One region of the Halomonas sp. FeN2 genome, then DNA from elsewhere that is predicted to be linked to it. Evidence: predicted binding sites of a transcription regulator. Region 1 holds the regulator's gene; each other region holds the start of a gene.
What was found. Region 1 encodes PhoB, which activates phosphate uptake and scavenging genes when phosphate is short. Its sites were predicted from a motif close to TGTCATANNNNTGTCANA; they were not measured.
Positions count from the first base shown of each region.

Region 2: KF947_RS03760 (DUF6482 family protein) is a predicted target of PhoB. The motif match lies at 4,423-4,440, and genes of this name have one in related genera.
Region 3: KF947_RS04255 (glycerophosphodiester phosphodiesterase) is a predicted target of PhoB. The motif match lies at 4,093-4,110, and genes of this name have one in related genera.
Region 4: KF947_RS02430 (inorganic diphosphatase) is a predicted target of PhoB. The motif match lies at 4,101-4,118, and genes of this name have one in related genera.

Region 1 is NZ_CP074200.1:2,425,898-2,433,969, forward strand. It holds gene KF947_RS11120 (hypothetical protein) at 166-477, opposite strand; gene phoR (phosphate regulon sensor histidine kinase PhoR) at 786-2,072, opposite strand; gene phoB (phosphate regulon transcriptional regulator PhoB) at 2,075-2,764, opposite strand; gene ubiA (4-hydroxybenzoate octaprenyltransferase) at 2,876-3,766, opposite strand; gene KF947_RS11140 (chorismate--pyruvate lyase family protein) at 3,802-4,365, opposite strand; gene KF947_RS11145 (NAD(P)/FAD-dependent oxidoreductase) at 4,503-5,693, shown strand; gene KF947_RS11150 (HU family DNA-binding protein) at 5,802-6,074, shown strand; gene KF947_RS11155 (hypothetical protein) at 6,074-6,430, shown strand; gene KF947_RS11160 (LysR family transcriptional regulator) at 6,509-7,426, shown strand; gene epsC (serine O-acetyltransferase EpsC) at 7,423-8,072, opposite strand, start outside.
Region 2 is NZ_CP074200.1:797,325-805,396, reverse strand. It holds gene rlmB (23S rRNA (guanosine(2251)-2'-O)-methyltransferase RlmB) at 1-111, shown strand, start outside; gene rpsF (30S ribosomal protein S6) at 331-708, shown strand; gene rpsR (30S ribosomal protein S18) at 742-969, shown strand; gene KF947_RS03780 (hypothetical protein) at 982-1,833, shown strand; gene rplI (50S ribosomal protein L9) at 1,849-2,295, shown strand; gene dnaB (replicative DNA helicase) at 2,552-3,940, shown strand; gene KF947_RS03765 (hypothetical protein) at 4,048-4,341, shown strand; gene KF947_RS03760 (DUF6482 family protein) at 4,539-4,841, shown strand; gene KF947_RS03755 (thiol-disulfide oxidoreductase DCC family protein) at 4,857-5,255, opposite strand; gene KF947_RS03750 (cryptochrome/photolyase family protein) at 5,252-6,841, opposite strand; gene hemH (ferrochelatase) at 6,972-8,063, shown strand.
Region 3 is NZ_CP074200.1:896,614-904,685, reverse strand. It holds gene KF947_RS04275 (EAL domain-containing protein) at 1-108, opposite strand, end outside; gene KF947_RS04270 (hypothetical protein) at 143-1,363, opposite strand; gene KF947_RS04265 (hypothetical protein) at 1,332-1,805, opposite strand; gene KF947_RS04260 (dihydrodipicolinate synthase family protein) at 2,157-3,050, shown strand; gene KF947_RS04255 (glycerophosphodiester phosphodiesterase) at 3,108-4,043, opposite strand; gene KF947_RS04250 (adenylate kinase) at 4,193-4,735, opposite strand; gene KF947_RS04245 (PQQ-dependent sugar dehydrogenase) at 4,846-5,106, shown strand; gene KF947_RS04240 (VIT family protein) at 5,164-5,853, shown strand; gene KF947_RS04235 (SDR family oxidoreductase) at 5,946-6,575, shown strand; gene KF947_RS04230 (aldo/keto reductase) at 6,591-7,574, opposite strand; gene KF947_RS04225 (LysR family transcriptional regulator) at 7,647-8,072, shown strand, end outside.
Region 4 is NZ_CP074200.1:499,889-507,960, forward strand. It holds gene edd (phosphogluconate dehydratase) at 1-326, shown strand, start outside; gene glk (glucokinase) at 326-1,291, shown strand; gene KF947_RS02420 (aldo/keto reductase) at 1,352-2,221, shown strand; gene KF947_RS02425 (carbohydrate kinase family protein) at 2,288-3,250, shown strand; gene KF947_RS02430 (inorganic diphosphatase) at 3,353-4,060, opposite strand; gene KF947_RS02435 (FadR/GntR family transcriptional regulator) at 4,340-5,059, shown strand; gene dgoD (galactonate dehydratase) at 5,103-6,251, shown strand; gene KF947_RS02445 (2-dehydro-3-deoxygalactonokinase) at 6,270-7,238, shown strand; gene KF947_RS02450 (2-dehydro-3-deoxy-6-phosphogalactonate aldolase) at 7,246-7,866, shown strand; gene KF947_RS02455 (SMP-30/gluconolactonase/LRE family protein) at 7,894-8,072, shown strand, end outside.

The sequences.
Region 1 (8,072 bases):
ACTCCTTGTGCGGGACTCCAACCTTGGAATTTCCCCTGACTAACGTTTTGATTTCCTATTGATTCATCCTTGAATCTAAGAGCATCCTTGCCTGTGTAACATCCTGTTGATCGCTTCTTCATCCGATGAAAAAGCATTCAATGATATCTAAAAAATCACCAATAATTAGCTACCGCTATTTTCTTCAACAAGCTCATCTTCGCCATACTCAGCATCATCTGAGTGGCTGCTTGATTGAGGATCCATGTCGCTAACGTCATCGCCTTCGTCATGGGTTAAGTCATTCGTCATATCTGTATCACTGCTGTTTGAGCTGCCTACACCTTGTGGATCCATTGGCTGCTCATCAGCTGTAATACCCTGATTTTCGTCAATCGCCGAATTTTCATCGGTTTGTGCAAAAGCTAATGGACTTGCCATCAGACCAAAAGAAACACCTAGAATGCCAGCTTTCTTGAGAAATTCCTTGGACATCATATTCCACCTCCGATCGCTGTTTGTTACCGCTTAGTCAAGAAAGAAGGGCTAACCAGTAGCCAGCATTTCCTGCGGTCGTCTTTCTTAACTTTATTGCTGCATTCGGTATGCCAAAAAAACATAAAATAAAATAAAAACATCAAAAATCAATAACTTGAATTCAACTTGAAAGCATTTTCAGAAATCTACCCAGCTAAAATATGACGCTAAAAACTGTGTAGAAATGACACATGAGCAAGGTTTTACCAATCTTGCATGCCAATATTGCACACTTCTACAAATATTGTGCGGCGGGACATTTGGCTACATCAAACAAGACGCGAGGGGGGGAAGGCGCAGCGAAACAACGCCCCTTTACCGGGGAGGGATTCAATTTGCAGTTGCGCATCATGACGCAACAGTACGTGCTTAACGATGGCTAAGCCTAAACCTGTGCCGCCCGTTGCAGTACTGCGCCCCTTATCGACTCGGTAAAAGCGTTCGGTTAAGCGGGGAATATGCACAGGATCAATCCCCTCTCCGTTATCTTCCACATCAATACAGCCACCGCCAGTAGCGCTAGCTTTCCAGCGCAGGGTGATTTGGCTGCCTGCTGGTGTGTAGCGAACCGCATTAAAGGCAAGGTTAGAGACGGCGCTACGAATTTCCTGCTCACTGCCTAGCAGCCGCGCATCGCTCTCAAGTGCGACGGTGATGGTATGGCGTTGATGCGATAAGGCTAGTGCGTCAGCACACACGCTTTGCAGTAAAGGCTCAAGTGACAGCGGATGATGATCTTGCCCACCTTGGTCAATCTCCAAACGCGAGAGCAGCAATAAATCGTTGACCAGATTCTGCATCCGCTGGGTCTGCTCCTGCATTTGCTGGACACTGCGACCCAATCGCGGCGGAAGCTGATCGGCGATATCACTGTAGGTTTCCAAATAACCTGATAGAACGGTCAGAGGGGTGCGCAGCTCGTGGGAGACGTTGGCGACAAAGTCGCGCCGCATCTGCTCTAGGCGATGCAAGCGGGTGATATCGCGCGCCATCACCAAGCGTTCGTCGTCACCATAGAGAGTAATTTGATATTGCAGGATTCGCCGTTCATCAATCGGCGAAGTGAGCGTTAACGGCTCACTGTAATTACGCGCATTAAAGTAGCTGATAAAGCTTGGGTCGCGCAGCAGGTTAGTAATGTGTTGACCACGATCATGGGCCGTTTGTAGCCCCAGCATGGCGGTAGCAGCACTGTTCCACCACTCCAGGTCGCCGTGGCGGTCAAGCATAACCACGCTGTCACGCATCGCTTCAGACGACTCTTGAATACGCGCCAGAGTAGCGCGCAGACGGCTTTGGGTAATGCGCTGGCTTTTTTGATAGCGGTATAAACGATCGAATAGCTCGCCCCACATTCCACTGGCGGCAGGGGGTTCATCGTGAGGGTTAAGCGTGAGCCACAGGTAAAGCTCGCGCAACTGTCGTAGGTGGTAAAACAGGCATAGCGCAAGCCCTGCCGCGAGCCCCAGCCCGGCCGAACCCAACAGCCAGCCTAAGCAGGTGCCCAGCGTGGCCAGCCACGCTATTCGCCACAGCTCACGACTCCATAAACGCACATTTACACCCGTGCAGAGAAACGGTAACCGGTACCCCGAACCGTTTGAATCAGGTTTTGATGCACCTCGCCCAGGGCTTTACGCAAACGGCGAATATGCACATCAACTGTGCGCTCTTCGACATACACATTCCCCCCCCACACTTGGTCAAGCAGCTGGCTGCGTGTGTAAGCGCGCTCTTGGTGGGTCATAAAAAACTGTAGCAGCCGGTACTCGGTAGGGCCCATTTCCAGCGCTTTGCCGTGAGCGCTGACCCGGTGGCTAACCGGATCAAGCAGCAGGCCGTTAATCTCAATGGGATCTTCAACGCCACGTGGCGTCGCACGGCGCAGCACCGCTTTTAGCCGTGCCACCAATTCCCGAGGTGAAAAAGGCTTGGTGATATAGTCATCTGCACCGGCTTCAAGCCCTTGAATTTTATTATCCTCTTCGCCTTTCGCGGTGAGCATAATAATCGGGATTTCGGCGGTAGCTTCTTCACGCTTTAGGCGTCTTGCCAGCTCAATACCACTAGTACCGGGCATCATCCAGTCCAGCAGTAGTAGATCGGGCTGGTGGTCGACCACCATGGCATGAGCATCCTGGGCATTATCCGCTTCGAGCACGCGATAGTCAGCCATTTCCAGCGCTACCGCGATCATCTCGCGAATCGATGATTCATCATCGACAATCAGAACGGTCTTGGCGGTCATACCAGAGCCTCACGGTGTCCAAAGAAAACTTGCTCAAAGATAAACAGTTCAATGACATGTCAGTGACGATAACACCATGACTTGATGACAGTTACATGACAACCGCCGCGATTAACCAGCCACAGGCCACCAGCTAAGCGCAATACCGGCAAAAATCAGCAGGCCCGACCAATGATTGTTAAGAAACGCCTGGAAGCAGGCATCCCGCTCCTGGTCGCGAATTAAGCGCTGCTGATGCAGAAAAGTCGCCGCCATTGCCGCGAGCCCTAACCAGAAGAAGCCACCTAAACCAACCCGCCAACCTACCCATGCCAGAAGCCCCAGGGTAGCTAGCTGGAGTAAGCCAATGATCAAGCGATCCGCATTTCCAAACAGCACGGCCGTTGATTTAATGCCAATTTTTAAATCATCGTCGCGATCAACCATGGCGTACTGGGTATCGTAGGCTACTGTCCAGCACACATTCGCGCAGAATAGCAGCCATGCTTCCAGCGGCACGTGGCCAAGTATGGCGCCAAACGCCATCGGAATTGCCCAGGAAAACGCCGCACCCAGCACCACCTGAGGAAAGTGGGTATAGCGCTTCATAAACGGATAAATAATCGCCAGCAGCACCCCGCCCAGCGAGAGCAGTACCGTAAACCAGTTGGTCAGTAATACCAGAATAAACGCAGCGGCCACCAGCGCAATAAACAGCAGTTGGGCTTCGGTTTCGCTGATACGGCCTGTCGCTAGCGGACGATGTTTTGTGCGTTTCACATGCCCATCGAAGTGGCGATCCGCATAGTCATTGACTACGCAGCCCGCGGCGCGCATCACATAAACGCCGGCCACAAAAATCACCAGCACATTTCGCCCTGGTACACCTTCCGCAGCCACCCAAAGGGCCCATAGCGTCGGCCACATCAAAAGCCATGTGCCTATCGGCCGATTCAAGCGCATCAGCTGTAAAAAGTCTGTCACGCGAGCCCATCCCTTCGGCCGCAACAGTGAACGATCCATGCTTACCTCACGAAGAATAAGATGCAGGCGCTAGCCTAGCGCGAAGGCAGGCCAAGATCATCTGCCATCGCACCCAAAAAATACTCTTGCACTAATAACGACAGGCCGCCGTGATAAAAGACGGAGCGCCTTCCCCAGGCACAACTCCCATCGATACCATTCACGCTAATAAAATCCGGGGGTTGCTTCGTCGCTTCCAAAGGCCCGCGAACTAAACCTGGCTGTCGAAATAGCCAACTGCCTAGCGAGCGCTCACCCAAACTCTCCAAACGCTGGCCCTTTAGCTGCGTGAGGGGGGCGACCGAGCGAGCCACCACCCACGGCGTTTCATCCAAGCACAGCGCCACTTCCCGCAGCCAGGCGTAACGCTTGAAGCCAATGCCCAGCGCCTGAGCCTCATCCTGGCGCGGCCAGCCGACGCCCTGATGTAGCAACCGTACTCGAAACGGCTTCTCTCCACCCGCGACCATTAAGCGGGCGGTTAACGAGTCGGTGGAGGCGACCCACTGCCACCAGGAAGCACTCATCGCAGGCCGCGCCGCATCAATCGGGCGCCAGCGGGAAAATAGAGGATTTTGCCGAAAAGCAGCAGCCGTCACCGAGTTCTCCAGGGCAATTAACGGGTTGGCTAGTGTAACATGAGCACTGAAAGGCTTTTGTTTCAGCGACTTTTTTAACGACTCGGTTTAGCGCCTCTTTTTTCGCACTCTTTTTAGCAACTTTTTTTGGTGTCTGCATGCCCGCCACCCAAACACAGAAAACGTCCTCTCACGCTGCGCTGGTGATTATTGGCACTGGCATGGCAGGGGTTGGCCTTGCCCGGGTGTTACGCCGATTGGGCGACCAACGCTCAATCACGCTGGTAAGCGCTGACAGCGGCGATGACTACAGCAAGCCGTTGCTCTCCACCGGCTTCGCCAAGGGCCTCGAGCCCGAAAAATTAGCCCAGCGCAGCGCGTCTGATCTAGGCGAAGAGCTAAATGCCCAGATGGTTATCCACACCCAGGTAGACGAACTGGATGTGGATAACCAAGCCGTTCTTCTTGAAGACGGCAGGGTGCTCGGCTACGACACACTGGTACTCGCCACTGGCGCTGCACCACGGTTGCCCTTCAGCCTTGAGCCCAGCTTAGCCTCACGCTGCTTTACCATTAATGACCTGGACGACTACCGCCGCTTTCACACGGCGCTAGGCCACGGCCCAGCACAGGTGGCGATTATTGGCGCGGGGCTGGTCGGCTGTGAATTTGCCAACGACCTTCACGCTGGCGGCCATCACGTCAGCGTCATCGCCCCTGAAGGAAGCCTGCTTCCTCGCTTGCTGCCACCGCCTTTAGGGAACGCCTTGGGCGATGCCTTTAGCGAAGCAGGGATCCACCTTCACCTTGGCCGTTCGATTGATTCCATCGCGGCCGAAAACGGCGAAGACATCCTATTACGTCTGGATAATGGCGACACCGTCAGCGCTGATCTCGTGCTGATGGCAACCGGCCTTGCACCCCGTACGGCGCTTGCCGAATCAGCGGGTTTAAGCGTATCGCCTAGCGGTATAGTCGTTGACCGCCAGTTGCGTACTTCGCACCCCAATATCTACGCCCTGGGCGATGCAGCCTGCGTAGACGGCGTTAATGCCATGTACGTTCAGCCGCTGCAAGCCAGCGCTAAGGCACTGGCGGCAACGCTTTCGGGCACCCCCACAACCGTTAGCTTTGGCGCCTGGCCGGTAGTGGTTAAAACGCCGCTGCTGCCAGTAGTGGCCTACCCGCCAACCACCACGCCCGAGCGCTGGCGAATTGAAGGCGAAGGCGGTGATATCAGTGCCTTGGCTGAAAATAAAGACGGACGTTTGATTGGTTTTGCGTTGACAGGCGGCTGCGTGAGAAGGAAAGTGGAGCTTTCCAGAGCAGCACCTGCGCTGCTAGGCTGATTTTCGTCGCGTTCACGACTAGGCTAGAGAAGCTATCCTAATCGGCTACGCACCCAACAACATGCATTTGTTTGATGTTTGATTTCTTTTAAAAAGGGGAGATTCCTTATGCGCAAACCTGAACTCGCAGCAGCCATCGCTGAAAGTGCCGACCTGTCCAAAGATAAAGCTGGCCAGGTGCTGAACGTCATTCTGGATGAGATCACCAACAGTTGTGCCAAGGGCGAAGATGTCGCGCTGATTGGTTTTGGTACCTTCACGGTACGTGAGCGCGCAGCGCGTACCGGCAAAAATCCGCAAACCGGTGCCCCGCTGCAGATTCCGGCCAGCAAAAACGTTGCCTTTAAGCCAGGCAAGGGACTCAAGGACGCCGTTTCCTAATGAAGCTCAAGCTGACGCTGTGGCTGCTGGGCGTACTGCTCAAACGCGCCCTGCGCCGCAAACCGCGCTTTCGCGAACAGTTAGAACGCATGCGCGGCCTGGACTGGGGGATTGCCACGGAAGATCTAAGCATTGCCCGCCACTACCGGATGACGCCGAAAAGTGTCAGTACCGGCAAAGGGCTGCCCGTGGACTTAGATCTTGAGCTACGTTTCCGTGATCAGGATACCGCTTTGAAAGTGCTCAAAAAGCCAACCCAGCAGGCCTTTCTCGACGGCATGATGAACGGCAGCGTGCGCTTGGTGGGTGATTCCGCCGATATGAATAAGCTGCAAAAACTACTCAAGTATTTGTAGCGGCTTACGATTGGCATAGGGTAGCGGCTTAGTTTAAATAAATTTAGGCTAAACAAGGTAGAGGTATAAAAGCTATCGATGGACATACCTCATCAACGCCTCGTTTACTTCCGCGTTACCCTTGAATCTGGCTCCGTGCGCCGCGCAGCGGCGCGCTTGGATATTGCTCCCTCGGCGGTAAGCCGGCAAATTGCTCTGCTGGAAGAAGCCTTGGGAGCAACCCTGATGGAGCGTCAGCGCGACGGCATTTCGCCTACCCCGGTAGGCGAAATGTTGCTTGAATACTGCGAACGTCGCGGCGCCCTTGATGAAGGCTTTATTGCGTCACTTGAATCCTACCAGCGCATGGAAACCGGTAAGATATCGCTTACCGTCGGTGAAGGGTTTGTCAGTGACCTGGTAGCCTCCCCGCTGCATGAATTTACCCAACGCTATGCGGGCATTCAGCTCGATATTCATACCGCAGGCACCTCGGGCATTATTGAAGCCATTGTCGACGATCACACTCATATCGGCTTAATGTTCCACGAGCGAACCCACCCACAGCTACGCTTCTGGGCATCGACGCCTCAGCCGCTAATGGCTATTCTGCCACCGAACCATCCACTCACCTTGCAAACGTCACCGCTCACGCTGACTCAGCTCAGTGATCAGCCGATGGCCATGTGGGACACCAGTCACGGCGTTCGCCAAATGGTTGATCAAGCGTTTCAGCACGCACGCATTGCACCCCGCCTAGCGATGAATACCAACTCCATGGTGGTATTGGCACAGTATGTACGCAGCGGCATGGGCGTTACGCTGCTACCGGCTTTTGCTGTCGCGCACGACATAGAAGCGGGCACGCTCGTGGCGCGCCCGGTAGACCATCCGCTCTTTCAGCGCTCCCAAGCCCATATGGTCACACGAGTAGGCCGCCAACAGCCCAAAGCCAGCATTCTACTGCTACGCCATTTGCAGCGCTGGATGCAGGCTTTTCGCGATGTAGCGAATTAGCGCGCTGATGCGGGTAAACCAACCACCGTGACGCCAGCAGCAACGCGCTTAGTCACAATAGCGCCAGCCCCTATTCGGGCGCCCTCACCAATTTCAATATTGCCAAGTACAACGGCGTTTGCACCCAAAAAAGCATTCCGCCTAATTTTGGGATGGCGATCCCCATCGAGCTTACCCGTTCCCCCTAATGTGACGCCCTGAAAAATGGTGACTCCATCTTCGACGACGGCGGTTTCGCCAATCACAATGCCCGCCCCATGGTCGATAAAGATGCCTTTACCAACGCATGCCGCAGGATGAATATCCACACTGAATGTACAGCTACAGCGAAACTGCAGGTAGCTCGCCATGCTCTTCTTCGCCGTTGCCCACCAAACATGACTGACGCGATGACACTGCAGTGCGCGATAACCCGAGAAATAGAGCAGCGGTGTAAAAGGTTCTGGAATAGCGGCATCTTCTTGTAGTAATACCCGCAAATCATCCAAAGCCGACTCTACGATCAGCGGGTTTTCCGCAAACACAGCGCGAATCTCTGCCAATGCAGAGGCATGTGATATATGAGTAGATGACAGAGTTTCGGCGATAACGACGGCAAGTGCCGAAGCAAAGTCGCTATGATCAAGCAAAGCGTAGCGGTAGAAAT
Region 2 (8,072 bases), 1.6 Mb from region 1:
GATAATCTTGCCAAGCTTCCCATGGCGGGGGAGGTCTCTAGCCTTAATGTCTCGGTGGCCACTGGTATTTGCCTGTTCGAGGCTGTTCGTCAGCGCCAGCTTGCAAGTTAACCGCCGTGCTACTAAGATACACGCGCCCGTTTGTCTGCAAGCGGGTGTTAGCTGTCGTTGAAGTATTAGCTTTTGCTAAAATGAAAAGTTCTGTTTGATGCCCCTGTGGCCGCCTAGCGCGGTGTCGGAGCACTTCAGTTAACTCCTTGCTTCCCTGTCGTCGTTTATTGCGTTAAGCAATGGCACACAAAGGAAGCTGTCAAACCGCAAGGAGATCCCATGCGTCATTACGAAATCGTGTTTATGGTCCACCCGGATCAAAGCGAGCAGGTGCCGGCAATGGTCGAGCGCTACACCAGCATCGTTACCGAAAACAGCGGCACTGTGCATCGTCTAGAAGATTGGGGCCGTCGTCACTTGGCTTACCCGATCAACAAGATCCACAAAGCCCACTACGTGCTGATGAACGTTGAATGTACCGGCGAGACCCTCGACGAGATCGAGAATATCTTCCGTTACAACGACGCCATTATCCGCAGCCTGGTTGTTCGCTGCAAAGAAGCTGTTACCGAAGCTTCCCCGATGATGAAACCGGCAGAAGAAAAACGTCCGCGTCGCGAAGAAAAACCGCGCGCTGAAGAAGAAGAAACTGCCTGATTTTATTCACTGCACGTTTTAAGGAGCTAGTCCATGGCACGTTTTTTCCGTCGCCGTAAGTTTTGCCGCTTCACCGCTGAAGGCATCAAGCAGATCGATTACAAAGATCTGGACACGCTGAAGGCTTACATCACCGAAACCGGCAAGATCGTTCCAAGCCGTATTACCGGCACCAAAGCACGCTATCAGCGTCAGTTGGCGACCGCTATCAAGCGCTCGCGTTATCTGGCACTGCTGCCCTACTCCGATAGCCACCAGTAAGCGTTTAACGTGATGCTGGCACTAGCCCGATGGCTAATGCGGGGCACGCCTTACGCTGCAGGCGGGGCGGCCTTAGCAACGCTAGTGCCTTGGCTGTTCTGGTTAGGTGCAGCCATCGCCGCATTGATGACGTTGCGCAGAGGTTTTGCCCCTGCGCTACCGGTCATCATCGCTGCAGCACTACCGGCCGGTTGGTGGTGGGCTCAGGGTGATGTGATTCCGCTTGCTAGCTTACTGCTGGTTACGCTGATGGCCGTTATCCTGCGCGAGAGGATGCGTTGGGGGGAAACCTTGATTGTGGGGACATTGGTCGCCGCTGTCATGGTTCAACTCGGCATCTTCAGTCCGCCAGGTGGTACTGAGCTAATGCTTGAGCAGTTGCGAGAAGGTTCAGAAGAAGTGGATCGCATGCTCACGGAATTTGCCAATCAAGGCTACGACACTCAAACCATCGCTGCACTGGTGGTGGGGGGCGTAACCGGGCTTGTAGTGCTGTTGGCAGCCATAGTGTGCTTGGCACTTGCGCGGAGTTGGCAGGCTGGGTTGTACAACCCAGGTGGCTTTCGCGAAGAGTTTCACGCACTGCGCTTGACCCCTAAAGAGCTGGCCGTGCTGGTCGTCATTGGGGTGATAGGTATGCTGCTAGGCGCTCATGCGCTGGCGATGCTTGGTTGGATTCCGCTGTTGGTAGCTGGCGTTGCGTTAGTGCACGGGTTTATTGGAATAAAGGGGATGAACGGGCTGTGGCTGGTAGCATTTTATGTGCTACTGATCACGACCTGGCCCACGATTCTCATTGTGCTGCTGTTGGGGCTGATTGATACATTCGCGAACGTTCGCGCACGCCTTGCCCGCAGCAACTGACAAGAGGTTTACGAGATGGAAGTCATTCTGCTCGACAACATTGGTAAGCTGGGCGGCCTGGGTGACAAGGTCACCGTGAAGCCTGGTTATGGTCGTAACTACTTGGTGCCTTACGGCTTAGCCGTACCGGCCACCAAAGACAACATCGAAGCGTTTGAAGCACAGCGTGCTGAGCTAGAAGCGCAAGCCGCTGAGCGTAAGGCAGAAGCCGAAGCGCGCGCTGAGCAGCTAAACGACATCGAGCTGTCTTTGGTTTCCAAAGCAGGCGATGAAGGCAAGCTGTTTGGTTCTATTGGTCCGCGTGACCTGGCCGACGCGATTTCCTCTGCTGGCATCGATGTCGCCAAAAGCGAAGTCCGTATGCCGAATGGCCCGATTCGCCAAACCGGCGAATACGACATCGCCCTTCACTTGCACGCTGAAGTGGATGCCGTTGTACGCGTAGTGGTAGTTGCAGAGTAATTGAGCGAGTAATTAAGTTAGAGACGACGTAAAGTCGTTACTAACTGCAGCTAATACAGCTGCCTCAAAAGGCGCGGGGTTTCTCCCGCGCCTTTTGTTTTTCTGGTTATTCGCTATTTTGGGCGTTGCCAAAACTATCTAGCGAATCCCCGCTGGGTATTTTAAGACAACGCCTTGATCATGTTGGTAGTCGCGCTGTATGCGACTAAGATAAGCATCTTCACCGGCTACGCAGTAGTGTTTAAAGGAGCTCGCTATGCAGGACCAGCCTTCTGCTGATACAGAAACGGCAGCGTTAAAACTGCCGCCGCATTCATTAGAGGCGGAGCAATCGGTACTAGGCGGGCTCATGCTAGACAACCAGGCCTGGGATAACGTTTCAGAGCGGTTGGTCGCTGATGATTTCTACCGCTATGAGCACCGTTTGGTGTTCAACGTGATGATTCATCTGGCTGAAGCCGGTCAGCCGCTGGATGTGGTGACGCTTTCCGAAGCGCTGGAAGCGCGTGATCACTTGGATACGGTCGGTGGTTTGGCGTTTCTAGCCGAACTTGCCCGTAATACGCCCTCTGCCAGTAATATTCGCGCCTACGCAGATATCGTGCGTGAGCGGGCTACGCTGCGCAAGTTGATCCGGGCGGCTAATCAAATTGCTGATAGTGCGTTTACTCCCCAAGGGCGCCCGGCTGATGAGCTGCTCAACGAAGCCGAGCGGTTAGTGTTTCAGATTGCCGAGGAGCGCCCCAAAACGGGCGGCCCCATTGGCATGAGCGATCTATTGACCAAGGCGGTGGATCGTATCGATGAGCTGTTTAATCTGAAAGGTGAAATGACCGGGCTATCCACCGGTTTTCGTGATCTGGATGAAATGACCACCGGGTTACAGCCATCCGACATGGTGGTCATCGCCGGACGACCCTCGATGGGTAAAACGACCTTTGCTATGAACCTGGTTGAACATGCGGTGATTTCAAGCGACAAGCCAGTCATGGTGTTCTCCATGGAGATGCCCGCAGAGTCGCTCATGCTGAGGATGCTATCGTCCCTGGGCCGAATCGATCAAACCCGTGTGCGTACCGGGCAGTTGGAAGACGAGGATTGGCCGCGTTTAACTTCTGCGGTCAACCTGCTTAAAGACAAACAGCTGTTTATCGACGATACCGCAGCCTTATCGCCTAACGAGATGCGCTCAAGGTTGCGCCGTGTGGTGCGTGAACATGGCAATATTGCGCTGGTCATGATCGATTATCTTCAGTTGATGCAGATCCCTGGTTTTAGCGAAAACCGCACCGGTGAGATTTCCGAGATTTCGCGCTCCTTGAAGGGGTTGGCGAAAGAGTTTAACTGCCCTGTGGTGGCCCTTTCTCAGTTGAACCGCTCCTTGGAGCAGCGCCCCAATAAACGCCCGGTGATGTCGGATCTGAGGGAATCTGGTGCGATCGAGCAGGATGCCGACGTCATTGCCTTCGTTTATCGCGATGAGGTCTATAATCCAGATAATCCCGACAATCAGGGGATTGCTGAGTTAATTATCGGTAAGCAGCGTAATGGCCCTATCGGCACGGTGCATATGGCCTTTATCGGCAAATATACCCGCTTTGAGGATTTGGCCCCGGATAGTTACGGCCAAGCGTTCGGCGACTAAGTAAATGATGACTGGTTTGTGATGACAGGCTAGTGATAAGTAGCTTGAGGATAGGGGGCGAGTTCGTATAATGCCTCACCCACGATATGTAAAAACGGGAGCAGCAAATGGCAGGTGGATTTCGGCGCGGTAACCGGCAGCGTCTTCCTAAGTTAGAAGGTCGCGGTGAGCTAGAGGCGATAGAGCGCGAAGGCCCTTTTAAAGAGTGGCTAGGTATGCCGGATCTTTATCGCTACCATTTAGTGGTCGCAGGCGAGAAGTATAGTTACCAGACTGAAGATGGTGAGCTGCCTGTGACGGTGGGTGATAAGGTCGTGTTCCGTTACAAAGAGACTAAAGGCGGTAACTGGATTGACCGCAATTCGCTTGGTAAAGCCATCGACCCCTCTGAATATCAATAATCAATTGATATCTTGACCTTCCGGTCAGGAACTCTCTTGCACTATTGGCCTCCTAGCTATTAATGTCTAGTTATTGCTTATTGTCATTACATTGCAATGACGGGGCAACAGAAATGTCACAGGGTACAGCCATGCTGTGCCCTAATGACATTCCGTCTGACATAACGTATGAAATAGCCAAATAATAGGAGGGAACCATGGAGCTTAAGGATCTTAAGCAGTTTGTCGCCAATCACGACAATTTTGAAATTCGCGTGATTACCCATTCGGGCAGCCGTTTTTATCAGATTGAGCTGGAAGACGTTGAAGGCGAGCGCCATATGCTGACGCAGCGTACCAAGCCAATGCTGTTTCGCTCGCTGGACGATGCCTATATGGATCTCAAGCGCGCCGGTATTCATCGCGCCTACCTGGTACAGCATGTGCCTCACGATGAAGTGATAGGCCGCGATGCGCACTATAGTGAGCCGCTCACATCGCGTATGCCGCTCGTTTTTTAACGCTGATCACACCCATTAACGTTTAGTCTGACGCTTTTCCCACCACTGCCCAAGCTGAATGCGGCGACGGGCAAAAAACCGGTAACCGGCATTCATTATGCCGTGTACTCCCGGCAAACATGAAAATTTCACCAGCCGCCGATAGCCCAACACTGCATAGAGGGCACGGCTGGCATCCATGCCGATATACCATTTCCCTTGGCTATCACGCAGGTGCAACTGGCCCATCATGGCGTTAAAGTCCTGCCCATACGCCTGAGCGTTAAAATCACGTGCCTGGATATCTACCAGCGCGATGTGTTCCCGATGGCGATGCTTTTCCAGCCATGCGACTTCCTGTTGGCAAAAGGGGCAGTGGCCATCGTGAAATAGCGTAACTGGCGGTGCAGCATGTAGTGGCGTGTAGCGGCTCATGGTGACTCCCTTTTGGTATTAGCCGAATAACCTGCTGTGTGGCAGGGCTGCCCGTAGCCAGGCGATGCTTCCAATTGATCCAAAAAGTGCTCAGCCTGTTGGCGGATAGCCTCGCGCTTCTCATTGGCCATGCGGTTGAGGGAGCCGTAAATCAGCTTCATGCGAGGGTTCTTGCTCAGGTGCTCAACGTTGGTTTCGAGAAAGTGCCAGTAAAGGCTGTTAAAAGGGCAGGCTTTTGCCCCCGTGACCTGCTTGGGTGAGTAACGGCAGTGCTGACAATGGTCGGACATTTTGTCGATATACTTGCCCGACGCACAGTAGGGCTTCGAGCCCATTAAGCCGCCGTCGGCATGGAGCACCATCCCCAGCGTATTAGGCAGCTCTACCCACTCACTGGCATCGGCATAAACCGCCAGGTACCAGTCACATAGCGCCTCAGGTTTAACCCCGCACAGCAATGCGAAATTGCCTGTGACCATCAGTCGTTGAATATGGTGGGCGTAGCTATTGTCGATGGTCATCTGAATAGCACGCTGTAGGCATCGCATATCGGTATCCGCGTCCCAGTAAAACGCTGGCAGTTCGCGCTCAAAACCTAGCTGATTAGCACCCTTGTAGTTGGGCATCTGCGTCCAGTAGAGCCCGCGCACATACTCGCGCCAGCCAAGTATCTGACGGATAAACCCTTCCGCGGCGTTGATCGGCACGTCGCCGTCGTAGTAGCGCTGCTCGGCAGCTTCGCAGACCTCATGGGGTGACAGCAGGCCGATGTTCATCGCAGCTGAGAGGCGCGAGTGATACAAATAAGGTGCAGAGTCACTGATTGCATCTTGATAGTGGCCAAAATCAGCCAGTCCATGGTCTAAAAAATGGTGTAAATCCACCAGTGCTTGTCGACGAGTGACTGGCAGGTTGAAATTATCCAGAGACCCCATGTGGTCGCCAAAATGGCCCTTGGCATCGTTTAGCGCTTCTTGGGTGATCGCATCCTGACGATGTTGAGGTAGCTCAGGGAAATCCAGTTTGGCTTTGATAGGCTGGCGATTGTCGTGATCAAAATTCCATTTGCCGCCCACGGGCTCGTCGCCCTCCATTAAGTAGCCGGTACGTTTGCGCTGTTCTCGGTAAAAGTACTCAAGGCGCAGCTGTTTGCGGCCACTTGCCCACTGGCTAAAGTCATCGGGTGTAGTGAAAAAGCGCTCATCCTCAAGAAGTCGCCACGGAATCGTTGCGTTTTCGCGCTGCTGCATCGTCTCCCATAGCCGCCATTCGCCAGGTCGGGCAACGCGTATCTCATCGCAGCCATATTGTTGGGCGATACGTTCAGCTTCTTCAATAAGGGAGTGGCAGTTATCCGCATCATCCAACGCGCTGTAATGTACTTGAAAGCCCTTTTCGCGCAGTGCTTGAGCAAAGTGACGCATGGCGGCCAAAAAGAGGCCAATTTTATGGATATGATGGGGCACATAGCTCGCCTCTTCGCCAACTTCAAATAGGGCAACCACGGCATTGGCGGGCGCGTCTTGCAGCGTTGTGAGTGAAAACGAGAGCTGGTCCCCGAGCACCAAAAGCAAAGGCTTGGACATAAGTTGGCCTGTAGTTATACAAATAATGCCGATAGTATAACTTTATACCGCCAGTTTGCCGAAAAGTGATAAGATTTAATTAATTGATAGATGTACTGAGTACCATCGTTATTTTTCAGGAGCACGAGTAATGACCGAGAATGTCGTCAAGGATCAGCCGGGCGAGGGCCGCCTGGCTCATGCACCCAGCGAGCATCCGCCGGTAGCGCGCGCCAAGGTGGGTGTTGTGCTGGCAAACCTGGGAACCCCGGATGCCACCGACTACTGGTCAATGCGTCGTTACCTCAATGAGTTTCTTTCTGATAAGCGCGTGGTTGACTATGCCGGTTGGAAATGGCAACCGTTGCTACAGCTGATTATTTTGACCAAGCGTCCCTTCTCATCGGGCAAGGCCTACCGGGGAATCTGGAATAACGAGAAAAACGAAAGCCCGCTGTTGACGACAACGCGTGCTCAGACCGAGAAGATGACCGCTCGTTTAAAAGCGCTTTACGGTGATGATGTCGAAGTCGATTTCTGCATGCGCTACGGTAACCCATCGACGGAAAGCGTGCTGACGCGATTAAAGGAGAAGGGCTGCGAGCGAATCGTGTTTTTTCCGCTCTACCCTCAGTACGGTTCACCCACTACGGCGACGGCGAATGATCAGGCGTTTCGCACCCTGATGAAGATGAAGTGGCAGCCTTATATACGTACGGTGCCCGCTTATTTTGAACATCCCGCCTACGTTCAGGCGTTGGCCAACTCGGTGCAAGAAGCCTACGACGGTTTTTCGACCCGGCCGACCAAGCTGGTTGCCAGCTACCATGGCGTTCCCGAGCGCTACCTGATGGAGGGTGATCCTTACCACTGTCAGTGCCAGAAAACGACGCGCCTGCTCCGCGAGAAGCTTGGTTTTAGCAAAGAGGAAGTGGATACCGCTTTTCAGTCGCAGTTTGGCCCTGAAAAATGGGTCGGCCCACAAACCGTTAAGCATGTGGCAGAACTCGCCAAGCAGGGGCATAAGCACATTGCGATTATGTCGCCTGCTTTCTCTTCCGACTGTGTTGAAACCCTGGAAGAGATCGAAGAGGAGATCCGCGATAGCTTTATGGAAGCAGGCGGCGAAACGTTCAGCTATATCCCTTGCCTGAATGATCGCGACGACCATATTGAGGCACTGTTAGCCGTCATCAATAATGAACTAGCAGGATGGCTATCGGCCCCAAACACTAGTGTTTAGCTAGCTAGT
Region 3 (8,072 bases), 1.5 Mb from region 1:
CCAGGTAAAAAGTGTTACCAGCGCCAACAGCAGGAGGCTACTTAACGCGATGACCCGCCAGGTTAGGCTAAGACGCTGAGGCGTTCGAAAAAGGGTGGGTGTTTTCATCGCGGTAACGTCCTAGCCAGGATCGGGGGAAACGTCAGAAGCGCAGCGATAGCTGGAATAACCACATATTCCATCTTCGGCTGGTCGCTGAAGAGTCTGGATTATCCTGAATGGGCAGCCAACCAGTGCCGTCCACATGGTGGTATTCGCCTGCCAACATTACTTGAGGGTGCGGTGTCCACTGAAGACCAAATGTTAGATCCTCCGCAAATTGGGTGTGTGCAGGCCCCAGCCCCTTAGCTTCAAAGTCTTTCCCTGAAGGATCATTTCGATTACTGATTAAACTGTCATAGCGTATTAGCCACTGCCAATTGTCGTAAAAGCGTCGAGTGTATTGCAAGTACCAGCTTTCACCTGTTGTATTGAAATTTAAAGAAGTTGGGTTGAAGTTTTTGAATCCTGATCGCCGTAATGCATACTCAGCAGTTATACTCCAAAGCTCTTGATTGTATTGGAGTGAAAATATCCAGGGCGTAAAGTAAAAATCTCCATCGTTCACACCTTGGTAGTGTGACTCTATTCGAGACTTCACATTAGCGTTGCTTACAGCTGCAACAATACGTCCTCCATCATGCTCATAGCGAACCTGTGCAATGGTGGATTGCTGAGGATTGAAAGAGCCTGCAATACGCTGTAGTTGAAGCGTTTGACTTAAATCATCACCAGCCTGAGGCTCGCCTAGACCAAGCTGGCCCCTTACTACTCCGCTATCCAACCGCTCTTCCAAATATAACGTTAGCCCATCCCCTGTAAGAGCCAAAGAACGCGTTCGGTCAAAATAGATAGACTGTGGTAGCAATATACTCGGACGGGTAAATGCCACGTCGCGGGTTTGGTTGTAAAAGCCAAAAGGGTTTTTAATTCGGCCTAGCTGAATACCAAGGGTACGCTCTTGGTTTGAAATCATTTGGTAATCAACTAGACCGTAATCCAGCTTAGGTTCAGCATCGCTGCTATTGCCTCCAGCTCGACGACTTAGCACCTGGGCAGCAACAAGCACATCCTGATGGGGACGTAAGGAGACGTTGAGGCCGATTTCGGTGAATTCGAAACTGCCTTCATCTTGGCTACTTTGACCAAAAAAGTTGTTATCGTCAGTAATCACTAGCGCTTGGCTAAGAAAACCATGTACCTGCAGAGTATCAAGGGCATGTTCGTCGCTTTGTGCGTTAGCAGCTAATCCCATTGCAACGGTGCCTAGCAAAGCGGCAATGGTTCGGCATTCATTCCATCGAAATGACTTGGACTCTATCATCCAGATACTCCCTTTCAAGATAGCCAATAGCACCGGGTGTCGTGGCAATGCGTTCGTGCATTTCGGTTTGGTCACTTACACGGTCGGGGGCTTGCCCTGTACCTGAGAAGACCATGCGATCCCAGGCTAGCTGAAGCTGATGCGGGTAAACCGCCAATTGCTCTTTGGCAAAACGAGCATGCACGGGGTGGCTATTACTCAAGACGAAAACCCTGACAGCTTGGCCATCCGGCCATGTGCGTTGGCGCATCGCAAAAATTGCGCGGGTGGTATCCCGATTCAGCCAGCGGGTAGTAACATCAGGATGAGCCACTAAATAAAGTGGTGCTTCCCGAGCGATGGCATTCGTTGCTGCGAAAGAGAGTCCCACCAGCAAAACAAGGGTGGTCACTGCCAGTAAGGCCAATCGCAATGGAGAACCGCTTATAACCGGTGATGGCATTGGTGATGGCTTACTGGTTGATTGATGAACGCCAGGTTCACGCACGATGCAGTTCTGCTCTGCACATTAAATGTGTATGAATTGATGACGTGTTCTCCCTCGCAGCACTAACGGAACTGTTTTTATATTCAGCTCTAATGGTATGACTGAAAGATACGCATCCAAAAACGACTGTGCCGTATCGATACGGCACATACCCAAACACTACATCAATTCAAGAAAAATAACAGGAAGTTATGTCAACGAATAGCGAGGATAAGTTATGACTATTCCATTACCGTATCCTTGTACCTAACAGCTAATCGCCTGTGGGAGACTACGCCGCCATCTACCTTAAAAGGATCAACCTTCATGTTCACTGGCCTAAGTGCATTTCCGCTAACCCCTATGAACGAGCAGCGCATCATGGAGCATGAATTTGCCCGTTTAGTTGCTCATTTAGCTGAGGCAGGGGTGGGCTCCATTGGTGTGTTGGGCTCGACCGGTAGCTATGCCTATTTAAGCCGTGATGAGCGCGCCCGTGTTGTCCAGCTTAGCGTTGAAAATGCAGTTAGTACGCCTGTTATTGTAGGTATTGGTGCGCTACGTACTCGTGATGTGCTGACTAACGCAGAGCGCGCTCAGCAAGCAGGCGCCAGCGGGGTGTTGCTAGCGCCGGTCTCCTATCAAAAGCTTACCGATGATGAGGTTTTCGACCTCTACGCTACAGTCTGCCAATCACTGAGTGTGCCGCTCTGCGTGTACGATAACCCTGGCACTACCCATTTTGAATTTAGCGATGAGTTGCATGGGCGAATCGCCCAGTTGCCCCAGGTACGCTCTATCAAAATCCCGCCGGTGAACAACGATATTGAACCTGCAAAGGAGCGGGTGGCTGGGTTACGCAAGCTGATCCCCGCTGATGTCACTATTGGCATCAGCGGGGATGCGGTAGCAGCCACCGGCCTAAATGCGGGATGTGATGCCTGGTACTCCGTTATCGGCGGGTTATACCCTAGAGCAGCGCTGGCGATAACCCGAGCTGCTCAGGCGGGGGACGTTCAGCAGGCCAAGGCACTTTCAGACGCCCTTGAACCGCTGTGGGTACTCTACCGTGAATACGGCGGTAGCCTGCGAGTGGCGGCTACCATTGCAGAAGTCACCGGCAAGGTGAGTCAGCCCTGCTTGCCCCAGCCGCTTAAAACGCTGCAAGCGGGCGATCGTAAAAGAGTAGAGCAGGTACTGGAGCAGCTTGGGCTTGAGTAGAGTTTAGTAACAAAAACGCCCGGCCAAAGCCGGGCGTAATAAGCACTTCAACGATGGTTACTCAACGAGCTTAAGCAAGCGATCTGGGTAATTTGTGAACAGGCCGTTTGCGCCCATTTCCATCAAACGCTCCATCTCATCGGCTTCATTGACGGTGTAAACGTGTACCGGCAGGCCATTTTCATTTGCTTGACGAATAAAGTTGGCATCAATGACTTCTTGGCCTTCGTAGATATAGTTAGTACCGATTCCCGACGCGTATTCCGCTACCGCCTGGAAGTCTTCATCATTAATCTCTGCTGGGCCCGGTGTCACACCAGTCCACTCCACTAAACGCGATTCGTCCTCTTCACTGGGGTAGTACCAAACGAGCTGGATGAGCGGAATGTCGTCGTTTAGTTCCTGCACCTTTAATAGGCTTTCCTGCTCGAAAGACTGCACTAACACGCGGCCACTCTCGACCATGTCATGTTCTTCCAGCGTTTTTACCAGGGCTTCTTCCAAGCCTGGGTTTAGCTGCGGTGACTTGGTTTCAATGTAGTAGCGAGCATTGTGACCGAAACGCTCGAAAAGCTCATCCAGCGTGAGGATCTGTGCCCCTGCAAAGTCCGCGTCTGCTTTATCAGCATTGGCTTCATTGAACCAAGTGCCGGTATCCAGCGCTTTCAGCTCTTCCAAGGTGAAGTCATTAATCTTGCCTTCACCATTGCTGGTGCGATCAATGGCGTCATCATGGAACACCACGACTTCACCGTCGGCAGTGATTTGGGCGTCCAGCTCTAAGTAGTCGACATTCCACTCATGGGCCAATTCATAGGCCGCCATGGTGCTTTCCGGCGCGTGGCCGCTGGCCCCGCGGTGGGCGATCACTTGAAATGACTCAAGATCTTTTAGCTGCTGCTCCAGTGGCGACATATCTGCTAGCGCAGTCGTGGTGGCAGCACCAGCGAAAAGACCCAGTGACATTGCGGCGAATAACGGATGACGTTGCATGAAAGTTCCTTAATTGAATGTTCGTTCAATAAGCCTACATGCCCTGAAGCGTTAAAGCCAAATGACAGAAATTGTTCAGTGTTTCATCAAGGGCCGATTAGGGCAGCAATTAAGCAAATACGCAGCGGGGCTATATAGCCACCCAAGAGCTAGGCACTCACGTTGAGACTCTTCACCAAAACCTGTGTTTCTTTTATGGAAGTCAAACGTACAAACTGAATATGCGAATAGAGGGGGTTAATCATATCGGCAAAGTAGCGTTTCCGGTTTTGCCGCCACGTTTTCAGTGACCATAGTAGAACCGAGTCACGGCTTAGAAACGTTTTGCGGAAGCTCTCGCGATTACCTGTACCCGGCCAGAGTTCCTCTTGGCTGATGATGCGTTTAACGGCACGAGTGAGTGCTTGGCTAAATACTCGCCAAAAGGGGTAATCGACCCACACCACCATATCCACATCATGCCACTTAATATGCCGAGTGCGATCAAAATTACCATCCAGTATCCACTCTTGTGGTGAGACTGCTAAAGCCTCTTCCAGCTCGGTGAAGAACACATCGTCCGGCGCTCCTTGCCAGTTAGCGCGCCAGAATAATTGATCAAGCTGAACGCATGGGGCGTTCAAAGCGTCTGCGAGCTGCTTTGCAAGGGTGCTCTTGCCGCTGCCACTCGTGCCGACCACATTAATCTTCATGGGAGTTCTCTTTAGGTGGCGCGACATTTTAATGAGTGCTCAAAGGGGCATCAAGCGCACCATACGGTGTAAATGAGTACCTTGGCCATTTTTAGAATGGACGCCCTCTATTGCTCCCCTCACGGATAACGCTTTACAGCGGCGAGCTGTTCTCGCAGTGGCAGGGCGATATACTGATAGGAGCGCTGGTAAATAAAGAAGTGCGCCGGGTACGTTTATCAAACGATGGTAGCGAAGCCGACGATGTAGAAGGCCTGTTTGGTGAGCTAGATGAGCGTATAAGAGATGTGCGAGTAGGCCCAGAAGGCGAGGTGTATCTACTTACCGACAGCGCCGAGGGCAGGCTGCTTCGAGTGGTGCCAGCAGGATAGTCGATGACCCTAAGTGCTATTGTCGAGTTGGATACGCCATCTAGAAAGGAAAAGCCCATGATTCATACAGAGCATCACCGATCTCACCGTACCGGTTGGCTGCGAGCCGCAGTGATGGGCGCGAATGACGGTATAGTCTCGACCAGTAGTCTGATACTGGGCGTTGCCGCGGCTAATACCACTCAAGGCGATATTATGCTGGCAGGTATTGCAGGCTTGGTGGCTGGCGCTATGTCGATGGCCGCGGGGGAGTATGTCTCGGTAAGCTCGCAATCGGATACTGAAAATGCTGATCTCGACATCGAGCGCCAAGCATTGGCGGAGCACTATGAACTAGAGCAGGAAGAGCTCGCCGCTATCTATGAAACGCGCGGCTTGGCACCCGAATTGGCACGACAAGTCGCCGAACAATTAATGGCCAACGACGCCCTAGGCGCCCATGCGCGAGACGAGATTGGCATCACCGACCTCAGTCAAGCGCACCCCCTGCAAGCAGCCCTCTCTTCAGCCGCGACGTTCACCATCGGCGCTCTTTTGCCGCTACTGGTCGCTTGGTGGGCGCCTTCCGCGCTGCTTATTCCTCTGGTCGCGTTGTTCTCACTGCTCTTTTTGGCCTTGCTGGGCGCTATAGCTGCCCGAGTGGGTGGAGCACCCATCCTAAAAGCTGCGGCAAGAGTGATGTTTTGGGGCGCTCTTGCGATGGCCTTAACCTCCGCCATCGGGCATGTGTTTGGAGTGATAGCTTAAAGGCAAAATGGCTGTCAGTGCCTGCACCTGGGGTTGAATTTCGCCTAAGTGCCTGCACTGAGAGAGGTGTAAGCAATTCACAAGGAGTCGTTATGACAACGTTAGTGATTGGCGCGAATGGACAGATTGGCAAGCAGTTTTGCGAACTGGCCCAAAAAGCGGGCACGCCTATCAAGGCAATGATTCGCAGTGAAGAGCAGGCAGCCTGGTTCAAAGAGCACGGCATTGATACCGTGGTCGCCGATTTAGAAGGTGAGTTTGAGCAGGCCTTTGACGGCTGTGACCAAGTGGTCTTCACGGCGGGATCAGGCCCCCACACCGGGCCGGATAAAACCCTGATGATTGACCTTTTCGGTGCTATTCGTACCGCCGATATCGCCAAGCAAAAAGGCCTCTCCCGCTACATCATGATTAGCGCCATGCGTGCAGAACAGCCGCTAGAGGCGCCCGAGAAAATGCGCCCCTATATGGCCGCGAAATTTGCCGCTGATGCTCACCTTCGCAACAGCGGCGTTCCCTACGTCATTCTCAAGCCTGGTCGTTTGACCGACGAAGCTGCTAGTCATCAGTTTGCCGATTCATTTGACGAAGCCGGTGACAACCAAATCTCTCGGGCTAATGTCGCTCACGCTCTGCTCCACACAGTGCAGACGTCCAGTTTGACGAATCAGGAGTACCTACTATTGGACGGTAAGCGTTCCATTGGTGAGATTATTCAGTAGGCAAGTTGCCGACACTTACGCATTAACCCCCTTCATGCCTTCCGGCGTATAGCGCTCACCGGTTACCGGAAGGTTGGCGGTGACGGTTTCCAACTGCTCTTGCTCATCAGCAGTCAGGGAGATGGACGCCGCTGCCGCATTCTCTTCAAGGTAGCGCAGCCGCTTGGTGCCGGGAATCGGCACAATGTTATCGCCTTTGGATAGCAGCCAAGCTAACGATAGCTGCGCCGGAGTGCAGCCTTTGAGCGCTGCCACTTCGCCGATCACGTCAGCGATGCGGCGGTTGGCACCCATGGCTTGTTCAGAAAAACGTGGCAGGTTAGGACGAAAATCGTCTTCGCCGAAATCGTTGGTATCCTGAAATCTTCCTGTCAAAAAGCCCCGGCCTAGAGGTGAATAAGGCACAAAGCCGATGCCGAGTTCTTCGCAGGTAGGTAACACGGTTTGTTCAACGTCCCGCGTCCACAACGAATACTCGGTTTGCACGGCGGTAACCGGGTACACGGCATGAGCACGGCGGAGGGTATCAGCGCTGACTTCGCAGAGGCCAATGTGGGCAATTTTTCCCTCTTTAACCAGTTGTACCAAGCCCTCCATTGTTTCTTCAATAGGTGTGGCCGGGTTAACGCGGTGAACGTAGTAGAGATCGATTTGCTCGACACCCAGTCGCTTTAGTGATGCTTCGCAGGCTTGCCGAGCATAATGGGCGCTGCTATCCAGACTACGCTGATACTCGCCGGGGTTGCGCACAATGCCAAACTTGGTGGCGATACGTACGTTGGGCTTATGGCTGGCAAGAAAACGGCCAATCAGCTCCTCGTTATGGTGGGGCCCGTACATATCTGCCGTGTCAAAAAAGTCGATTCCCAGCTCCACCGCTTGGGCCAATACCCGCAGCGACTCGCTATCGTCTCGGGGGCCGTAAAACTCGCTCATTCCCATGCAGCCTAAGCCAATGGCGGAAACGGTTAGGTCGGTTCCCAGTGTGCGTGCTTGCATGATGTCTCTCCTGCGTTTCTGGTTCTTAAGTGCTTCTTGAATTGGGAAGAGATAGCGTGGCACTATCCATTAATGAAAAAAATTAACGAGTTCGATAAGCCGTTTTCCGGTTTTGAAAATCAGATGCCTCGCGGGTGGGTCTGGGATGACACACGCACCTTTCTGGCGGTGGCCCGCCATGGCACTTTGAGTGGCGCGGCAGCGGAACTCCATCAGGGGATCGCAACGCTCTCCCGGCGTATCGAGCGGCTCGAAAAAGCCTTAAAGCTTCCGTTGTTCGTTCGTCAGCAGTCGGGCTATCAGCTTACCGAGGAGGGGGCAGGGCTAATCGAAAAAGCCGAGGCGCTGGAAGCCGCCGCAGCGGCGTTTACCAGTGGGGTTTCCCGTGCCACGCAGCTAAGCGGCAGAGTGCGCTTAGCCACGGCTGAAAACCTGGCCACGTCGTTGATTCTGCCCGCATTGCCACAATTCCATGCGCAATACCCTAGCATCAGGCTT
Region 4 (8,072 bases), 1.9 Mb from region 1:
GTGCTTCCGGCAAAGTGCCCGCTTCCATTCACATGAGCCCTGAAGCCCTGGATGGCGGCCCGTTGGCCAAACTGCGCGATGGCGATATTGTGCGCTTGGATGCCAATGCCGGTACGCTGGAAGCCAAAGTCGATCCCGCCACCTGGGCTGAGCGGCAACTGGCCATCGGCAACCTGGATCACTACCATGTGGGCTTGGGTCGCGAGCTATTTGGCGGCTTCCGCCATCTGGCCATGCGTGGCGAAGAAGGCGCTGGCGTGTTTGGCGGGTTTGAAGCCGATGATCTCGCCCGCCAGCAGGGGCAAATCTCACAAGAGGATGCCTGATGCGACCGGCACTTATCGGCGACATCGGGGGAACCAACGCACGCTTGGCGTTGGTTTCTCCCGGTGAAGTAACCCCCCACGATATTTTGAACCTACCCTGCGCCGACTACCCCGGCGTTATAGAAGCGGTTCGAGACTACCTGCACCGCGTGGGCGCCACCGGGGACAACGCGCCTCAAGAGGCGTGTTTAGCTTTTGCCTGCCCCGTTCACGCTGAGCGTGTCAAAATGACCAATAACCACTGGGATTTTTTGAAAAGCGACGTTCAGCAACAGTTGAATCTATCGCTATTCAAGGTCATCAACGATTTTACCGCCCAGGCGCTGGGCGTCCCCCATGTGGCATCCAGTGATTTGGTCGAGGTTCAGCCGGGTCACACCCAGGCGCACTCCACACGCTTAATCATCGGCCCAGGCACCGGGCTTGGCGTTGCCGGGGTCTTTCCTGGGCAACACGCCTGGATTCCGCTGCCCACCGAAGGCGGTCATGTCACCTTTGCCCCCACGGACAGTACCGAGCGGGCACTGTTGGATGTATTTCTGCAGCGTCACAAACGGGTGAGCGTAGAGCGCATCTTGTGCGGCCAGGGTTTATTGGAGCTGTACCAAGCCTACTGCACCCTTGAGGGAATGGAGCCGCGCTTTACCAGCCCAGCGGAGGTGACCACAGCGGCTAATGAAGGCGATAGCCTCGCCACTACTGCCCTGCTGCGCTTTCTCAAAATACTTGGCGATGTATGTGGCGATGCCACCCTGACCATGGGCGCAAGGGGTGGGGTTTATCTATGTGGCGGCATTCTTCCCCGCTTGCTGGAGTGGCTGCCGAAAAGCGAACTGCGCGAGGCCTTTGTCAACAAAGGCCGTATGGGCACCTATAACGCTGACATCCCCGTGTGGGTGGTGACTGCCCCCTGGACGGGCCTGCTAGGTGCCGCCGAAGCACTGCATAACGAAGAAGTTTTCTGATCACAATTTCTAGCAACATTTATTAAACACATTTCTAACAACATCAATATGGAATCTGCTATGCCCGCTGCCACCTTTGATGTGCCGTTTCTGCTCGGCATGATGCGCCTGCACGAAACATCCGCTATGCACGAACCGGAGCGATTAGCAGACTGGATCGAAGCGCGCCTGGAACAGGGCCTGAACTGGTTTGACCATGCGGACATTTACGGCAGCGGCCAAGGAGAGACGCTTTTTGGCGCCGCTCTACGGGCGCGCCCTGCCCTGGCTCAGCGGGTCAAGGTTGTCACCAAAGCGAGCATCGCAAACGACAACCCCGCCCCCGGTTCGGGTAAGGTAAAGCACTACAACGCCAGCCCTGCTTATCTTACTAGCGCCATTGATGTCTCACTTGTGCGCTTGAATGTCGAACGCCTCGATCATTTCCTGATTCACCGTCCCGATCTGTTGATGGACGCGGAAGCGACCGGCCGTGCGCTGGACGATGCCATTGAAGCAGGCAAAATTGGCGCGGCGGGGGTTTCCAATCACCTGCCCAGCCAGTGGCGGCGCTTGCAGGGCGCCATGCATCACCGCTTGTCAGCCAACCAGGTCGAGCTCTCGATTGCCCACACGACGCCGCTGTTTGACGGCGACTTTGATGATCTATGTGCCGATGGCCACGCGCCCATGGCGTGGTCGCCCCTGGCAGGCGGGCAACTGATGCAAGGCGCCGTTGGCGAATGTTTGGCGAAGTGGGCGACAGAGCTTGATAGCTCCCCCAGCGCTTTAGCGCTGGCATGGCTGCGTAGTCTTCCCAACTCGCCAGTACCGGTGGTTGGCAGCGTTAAACCTGAGCGAATCAACGATATGCTCAAAGGCCCTGCCACGCTACCCCGGGAAGCCTGGTATGAATTGCTGGAAGCCGCCCGCGGCCACTGCGTGGCATAAGGCTATTTTGTATAAAACGACGCGTTACAAAACAACTATTACGTTAATTACACTAAGGAGCCAATGATGACGCCAGTTATCGCGTTTGGGGAAGCGCTGGTTGATATGCTCTCCAGCCGTTTAGGGGCGGGGACCGATACCCAGGAAACCTTTACACCCTACGCCGGTGGTGCTCCCGCTAACGTGGCGGTCGCCTGCGCCCGCTTGGGCGTTCCTAGCCAATTTTTAGGCATGGTGGGCGACGATACGTTCGGGCATTTTTTAGTGCGTGAACTCAAAAGCCACGGTGTAGACATCAGCGGCGTGGTATTTACCCAAGAAGCCCGCACGGCGCTGGCGTTCGTTTCCCGGGATGACGTAGGCGAACGCACTTTTGATTTCTATCGCCCGCCCGCTGCTGACCTGCTTTATCGCCTTGAGCATTTACCCCATGGCGTCTTCGAGAACCCTGCCATTCTGCACTTGTGCAGTAACAGCCTGACCGACCCAGAGATCGCCGACGTTACCCTGGCGATGGCCACTATGGCTAAGCGCGCAGGCTGCCTGGTCAGCGTGGATGCCAACCTACGCCACAACCTGTGGCCCGGCGGCGAAGCCGATGCCAGCTTAGTCACACAGCTGCTAGACGGCGCTGAGCTGCTCAAGCTCTCCCAGGAAGAACTCGACTACTTGCGCGCCGATCATCCTGCAGAATCGTGGCTATCAGAGCGGCTAGCGGCAGGGGTAAAAGTTATTTTGATTACTGACGGCCCCAATGATGTCGTAATCAAAGGCGTCGGTATTGACCAGCGCATTGCGCCACCCAAAGTGGAAGCGGTAGATACCACCGCTGGGGGCGACGCCTTTATTGGCGGGCTGTTGGCAGAGCTCTCGGCCCACGGCATCGATGAAAACTGGCAGAACGATGCTGATTTTCTCCACCGCGCGGTGGATACCGCCTGCCGATGTGGTGCCCATGCGGTCACACGGCCAGGCGCTTACGCCTCCCTCCCCACCCATGCGGATATCGAGGCGCTTCGAAATAGTTAATGGCGATCCAGTTCGGTGACCGCCTGGGCGGTCACCGATGCTAGTGAGGCAGTAGCAACGATAAGCTGAGAGCTCCAACTCCCAATGACTGGGATTTGGTCGTTATTGCATGGCTGCGAAGTTTTCAGCAGCAGCTTCTAGCACTGCCCTTGCCGCTTCCGCATCTTCAAACCCTAGCCCTTCCATACCACCGTCAGGCCCTTTGTAATTGGCAAACCACAGATCAATGATCTGACTTACAGCTGGGAACTCGTTATCCAGCTGCGTCATGCTTTCAATATGCGCAAAAGGTGAATCCTGGGTGAGAACGGCAATGAGCTTGTCGTCTTGCTCTCCATCATCGAGCATTTTCAGAACACCAATAACGTTCACATCGACAATTTCACCTCGTGGAACGGCTTGGCCCAGCACAATCACATCCAGTGGGTCACCATCGCCGCCCAACTCCTTTGGCAAAGCAGTGCCTGGAATAGCACCATAATTACCGGGGTAGCCCAGGTAATTCACAACGCGCGGTTCACCGTCTTTATATTCCCAATAAACCGCTTTGGGATCATCTTTACTGACTTCCCATTTCGCCGATGTGCCCGTGGGTATTTCAACGATGGCTCTTACCGAACCATCAGCATTGATGGCATCCATGGACATCAAATCGTCTTCACCCACGATAGTGAACTCATCCGTTGCGTTCATGTTTTGGGTAATGGGCGTGGTGTCAGAAAACGCCAATCCACCTAGCGTCTCAGCCTGAGCAGAGGACGCTAAAGCCGTGATACACGCTACACTCGTGAGTAATAATTTTTTCCGCATGATGCTCTCCGTTGGTTATTCAAATACGTTACCGAGGAGAAATGACGGGGTAATGACAATCTCAAGTTGTTGTTTTTTACTATTCAAAATTGAATGCGAAACCACGGCACTGCTGTGGCTGACTAACCACTATTGGCCCACTTCTGTTGCAAACAGATGTGGGCTTTTTTGATTGGAGAAGTCGTCATCGGTCCTTTAGAGACGCCCATGGCATGACTTGTTTAAATGTCAGACATTTACTAGACTAAGGTTAATCCAATAAAAAACAAGAGATCACCGATGACGCTGGACGCTCTACCGCCCCACAAGGGTGGCGCTGAACAGTTAGCCCGTTTACTCGCCCAGGCACTGCTGGCAGGCCATTGGCAGCCCGGCGATGTTTTCCCTCGCGAGCTGGATCTCGGCAAACACTTTGCCGTTAGTCGTAACCAAGTGCGTAACGCACTCACCAGCCTCACCGCTGCGGGACTATTAGAGCGAACCGCGGGCCGAGGCACGCTGGTCCGCGAGATGGGCGACTGGCATCTACTCGACCCACTGATGAGCGAATGGATGACTGGCCTGGTCAACCTTGACCCACAGTTGGTAAGGGCCATTTACGCCTTTCGCTTTTCTGCTGAACCGGTGGTCGCAGGGCTCGCTGCACGGGCAGCCCAGGCTGAAGACATAGAGCGTCTGGAAAGTGCCTTTGCCGGTATGGAGAGCAGTGCAGGCAGCGTTGAAGCGCGTGCTGAGCATGCCGAGTACGACGTCGCCTTTCACGACGCCACCTACCGGGCCAGCCACAATTTAGTCTGGCGGCAAATGGGGCATTTATTGCGCCCTTCGATCATGGCACTGATACATCGCTCGCAACACCACACGGACACCCTGGAGGACAGTCTTACGCGCCACCGCCAGGTACTTGACGCTATCCGCAGCCGCGATGCCAGCGCCGCAGAAACCGCCGCGAGAGAAGTACTCAGCCGCACGGCCATCGACCTTGGCATCGTCAGTTAACAGTTACTCAATGAATATTTCCTATTCAGAAGGATGACCGAACATGAAAATTACCAAACTCAAGACCTGGCAAGTTCCCCCGCGCTGGCTGTTTCTCAAAATCGAAACCGACGAAGGCTGCTACGGCTGGGGTGAACCGGTAATTGAAGGCCGCGCCGCCACCGTTGAAGCCGCCGTGCACGAGCTTTCCGACTACTTGATCGGCCAGGATCCACACCGCATCGAGCATCTTTGGAACATCATGTATCGCGCCGGCTTTTATCGTGGTGGCCCTATTCTGATGAGTGCGATTGCCGGTATTGACCAGGCGTTGTGGGATCTTAAAGGTCGCGATCTGGGTGTGCCCGTTCATCAGTTGTTGGGCGGTGCCGTGCGCGACAAAATGCGCATGTACGCCTGGACCGGTGGTGACCGCCCAAGCGACGTGGGCGCTGGCGCTAAAGCGTTGGTCGAAAAAGGCTTCACGGCCTTTAAAATGAACGGAACCCCCGAAATGCAAATCGTCGACTCCCACCGCAAGGTCGATGAAGCCGTCGCCCGGGTGGCAGAAGCCCGCAACGCCGTTGGGCCAGATGTCGGTATCGGCATCGACTTTCATGGCCGCGTGCACCGCCCTATGGCCAAAGCGCTGCTGCGCGAGCTGGAACCCTTTCACCCCATGTTTGTGGAAGAGCCGGTCGCCCCGGAACATCTGCCCTGCTTGAAAGATATTGCCGGTGGTTTAGGCTACCCATTGGCAACTGGCGAGCGGCTGCATACCCGTTTCCAGTTCCGCGATTTGCTGGCCGACGGCATGATCGACATTATTCAACCGGATATTTCCCACTGCGGCGGCATTAGCGAAGGCCTCAAAATCGCCGCCCTGGCTTCCGCTTACGACGTCGCCTTAGCGCCCCACTGCCCGCTCGGCCCGTTAACCCTGGCCGCCTCTTTACAGCTCGATGCGGTCAGCCACAACGCCTTTATCCAAGAGCAGAGCATGGGCATCCACTACAACCAGGGCAACGACGTCCTTGATTACTTGGTCGATAAATCCGCCCTCGCCATTGAAGACGGCTTCTGCGCCATTCCCCAGGGCCCAGGCCTTGGTGTCGAGATCAACGAAGAATTCGTTGAAGAGCGCGCCAAAGTGGGCCACCGTTGGCGCAACCCGGTTTGGACTCACGAAGACGGCTCTATTGCGGAGTGGTAAGACATGGGATCAACCGTGATGAGTGAAACACCCGATATTGCAGACCAATTAACCTGGATTGCCGTTGACTGGGGCTCTAGCAATCTGCGTGCCTGGGGGCTGGATCAACACGACCAAGTGATTGCCCAAGCCAGTAGCGACAAGGGCATGCTGTCGCTAAAGGCCGATGAGTACGAAGCCGAGCTGCTACAACTGGTGGTCGATTGGCTACCCGCCACCGGCACGACTAAGGTAATGGTGTGCGGCATGGCAGGCGCCCGTCAGGGCTGGTTGGAAGCCGCCTATTTGCCGATCCCCACGCGGCTTGACCAGCTTAGCCAAGGCGCAGTAACGCCAACGCTTACAGGCGACCAGCTGCGTGTTTATCTGCTGCCCGGATTAAGTCAAACCCGCAGTGCTGCAACCCACTTTGATGTGATGCGTGGCGAAGAGACCCAGTTAGCAGGCCTCGTCACTGACACACCTGACTTTACGGGCCTCGCCTGTTTGCCGGGTACCCACGCCAAATGGGCCACTCTTGAAGCGGGTGCTGTGAGTGGATTTTCGACCTACTTAACCGGCGAGCTTTACCAGTTATTGGCCAACCAATCGGTCTTGCGCCACTCAATCGGCAACGATGAGCTTCAAGACCCCGCTTGCCGTGAGGCGTTTATTTCGGCAGTTAGCGAGATCTACGCGGCACCCGAAACCTTTAGTAGCCGACTGTTCGGCCTGCGCGCGCAAGATTTACTCGATGGTCGGCTACCGGCGGGCGAAACGCGTGGAGCCGTACTGGCGGCCAGACTCTCCGGACTCGCCATTGGCCTTGAGCTTGCTGGCGCCTGCCGTGAGTGCCCCACAGATGAGCCGATCATGCTGATTGGCAACCAAGCCCTGAGCCAGCGCTATACGCTGGCGCTCAATACGATCGGCTATCAGACGCAGCATGTGGATGGCGACACCGCCGTCTTAGCAGGCCTGCGCCTCGCCCATCACGCGTTAAAATAATTTAAGCATGGAGAAATTGGCTATGTCGCTGCCACTGATTGGTATTTTACGCGGTGTAACGCCTGATGAGGCCGTGGATGTTGCGGAAGCGGTGCTGGCCGCAGGTATCACCCAAATTGAAGTACCGCTTAACTCACCCAACCCGCTGGAGAGCATTCGCCGCTTGGTAGACGCATTTGGCGAGCGCGCGGTCATTGGTGCAGGCACGGTACTCACCCCTGCTCAGGTGCGTGAAGTTCACGCTGCTGGGGGGCGCTTAATCGTTTCTCCCAACTGTCGGCCAGCGGTGATTGAAGAAACGCATAAGCTCGGCATGGCGAGTTGGCCGGGCATTGTGACGCCTTCAGAAGCCTTCGATGCGCTGGATGCAGGCGCCACCGGACTTAAACTCTTCCCCGCGGTGCAGGTAGGATTAGAAGGTATGAAAGCAGTACGCGCCGTGCTTCCGGCAGGGACGCTTTTGTATGCCGTCGGCGGCGCTGGAGTCGATAACTTCGCCGAATGGCGCGCAGCGGGTGTCGATGGTGCAGGCCTGGGCAGCGCGCTATACAAACCCGGCCAAAGCGCTTCCCAGGTAGGTCAACAGGCTCAAGCCCTCGTCGATGCCTGGTTGGCAGGAGAACAATAAGGAGATCCAATAACAATGAATACCGATATGAGTGTTTCAACGTGGCAGGCTGAGTTAGCGGTCGATTGCCGCTGCACCTTGGGTGAAGGCCCGCAGTGGGACGCCAAAAATCAGCGCCTTTATTGGTGCGACATTCTTGGAAAGCAGTTGCACTGGCTCTCCCCCGCCACCGGGGAAAGCAGCCACTATCAGCTTGATCATCGGGT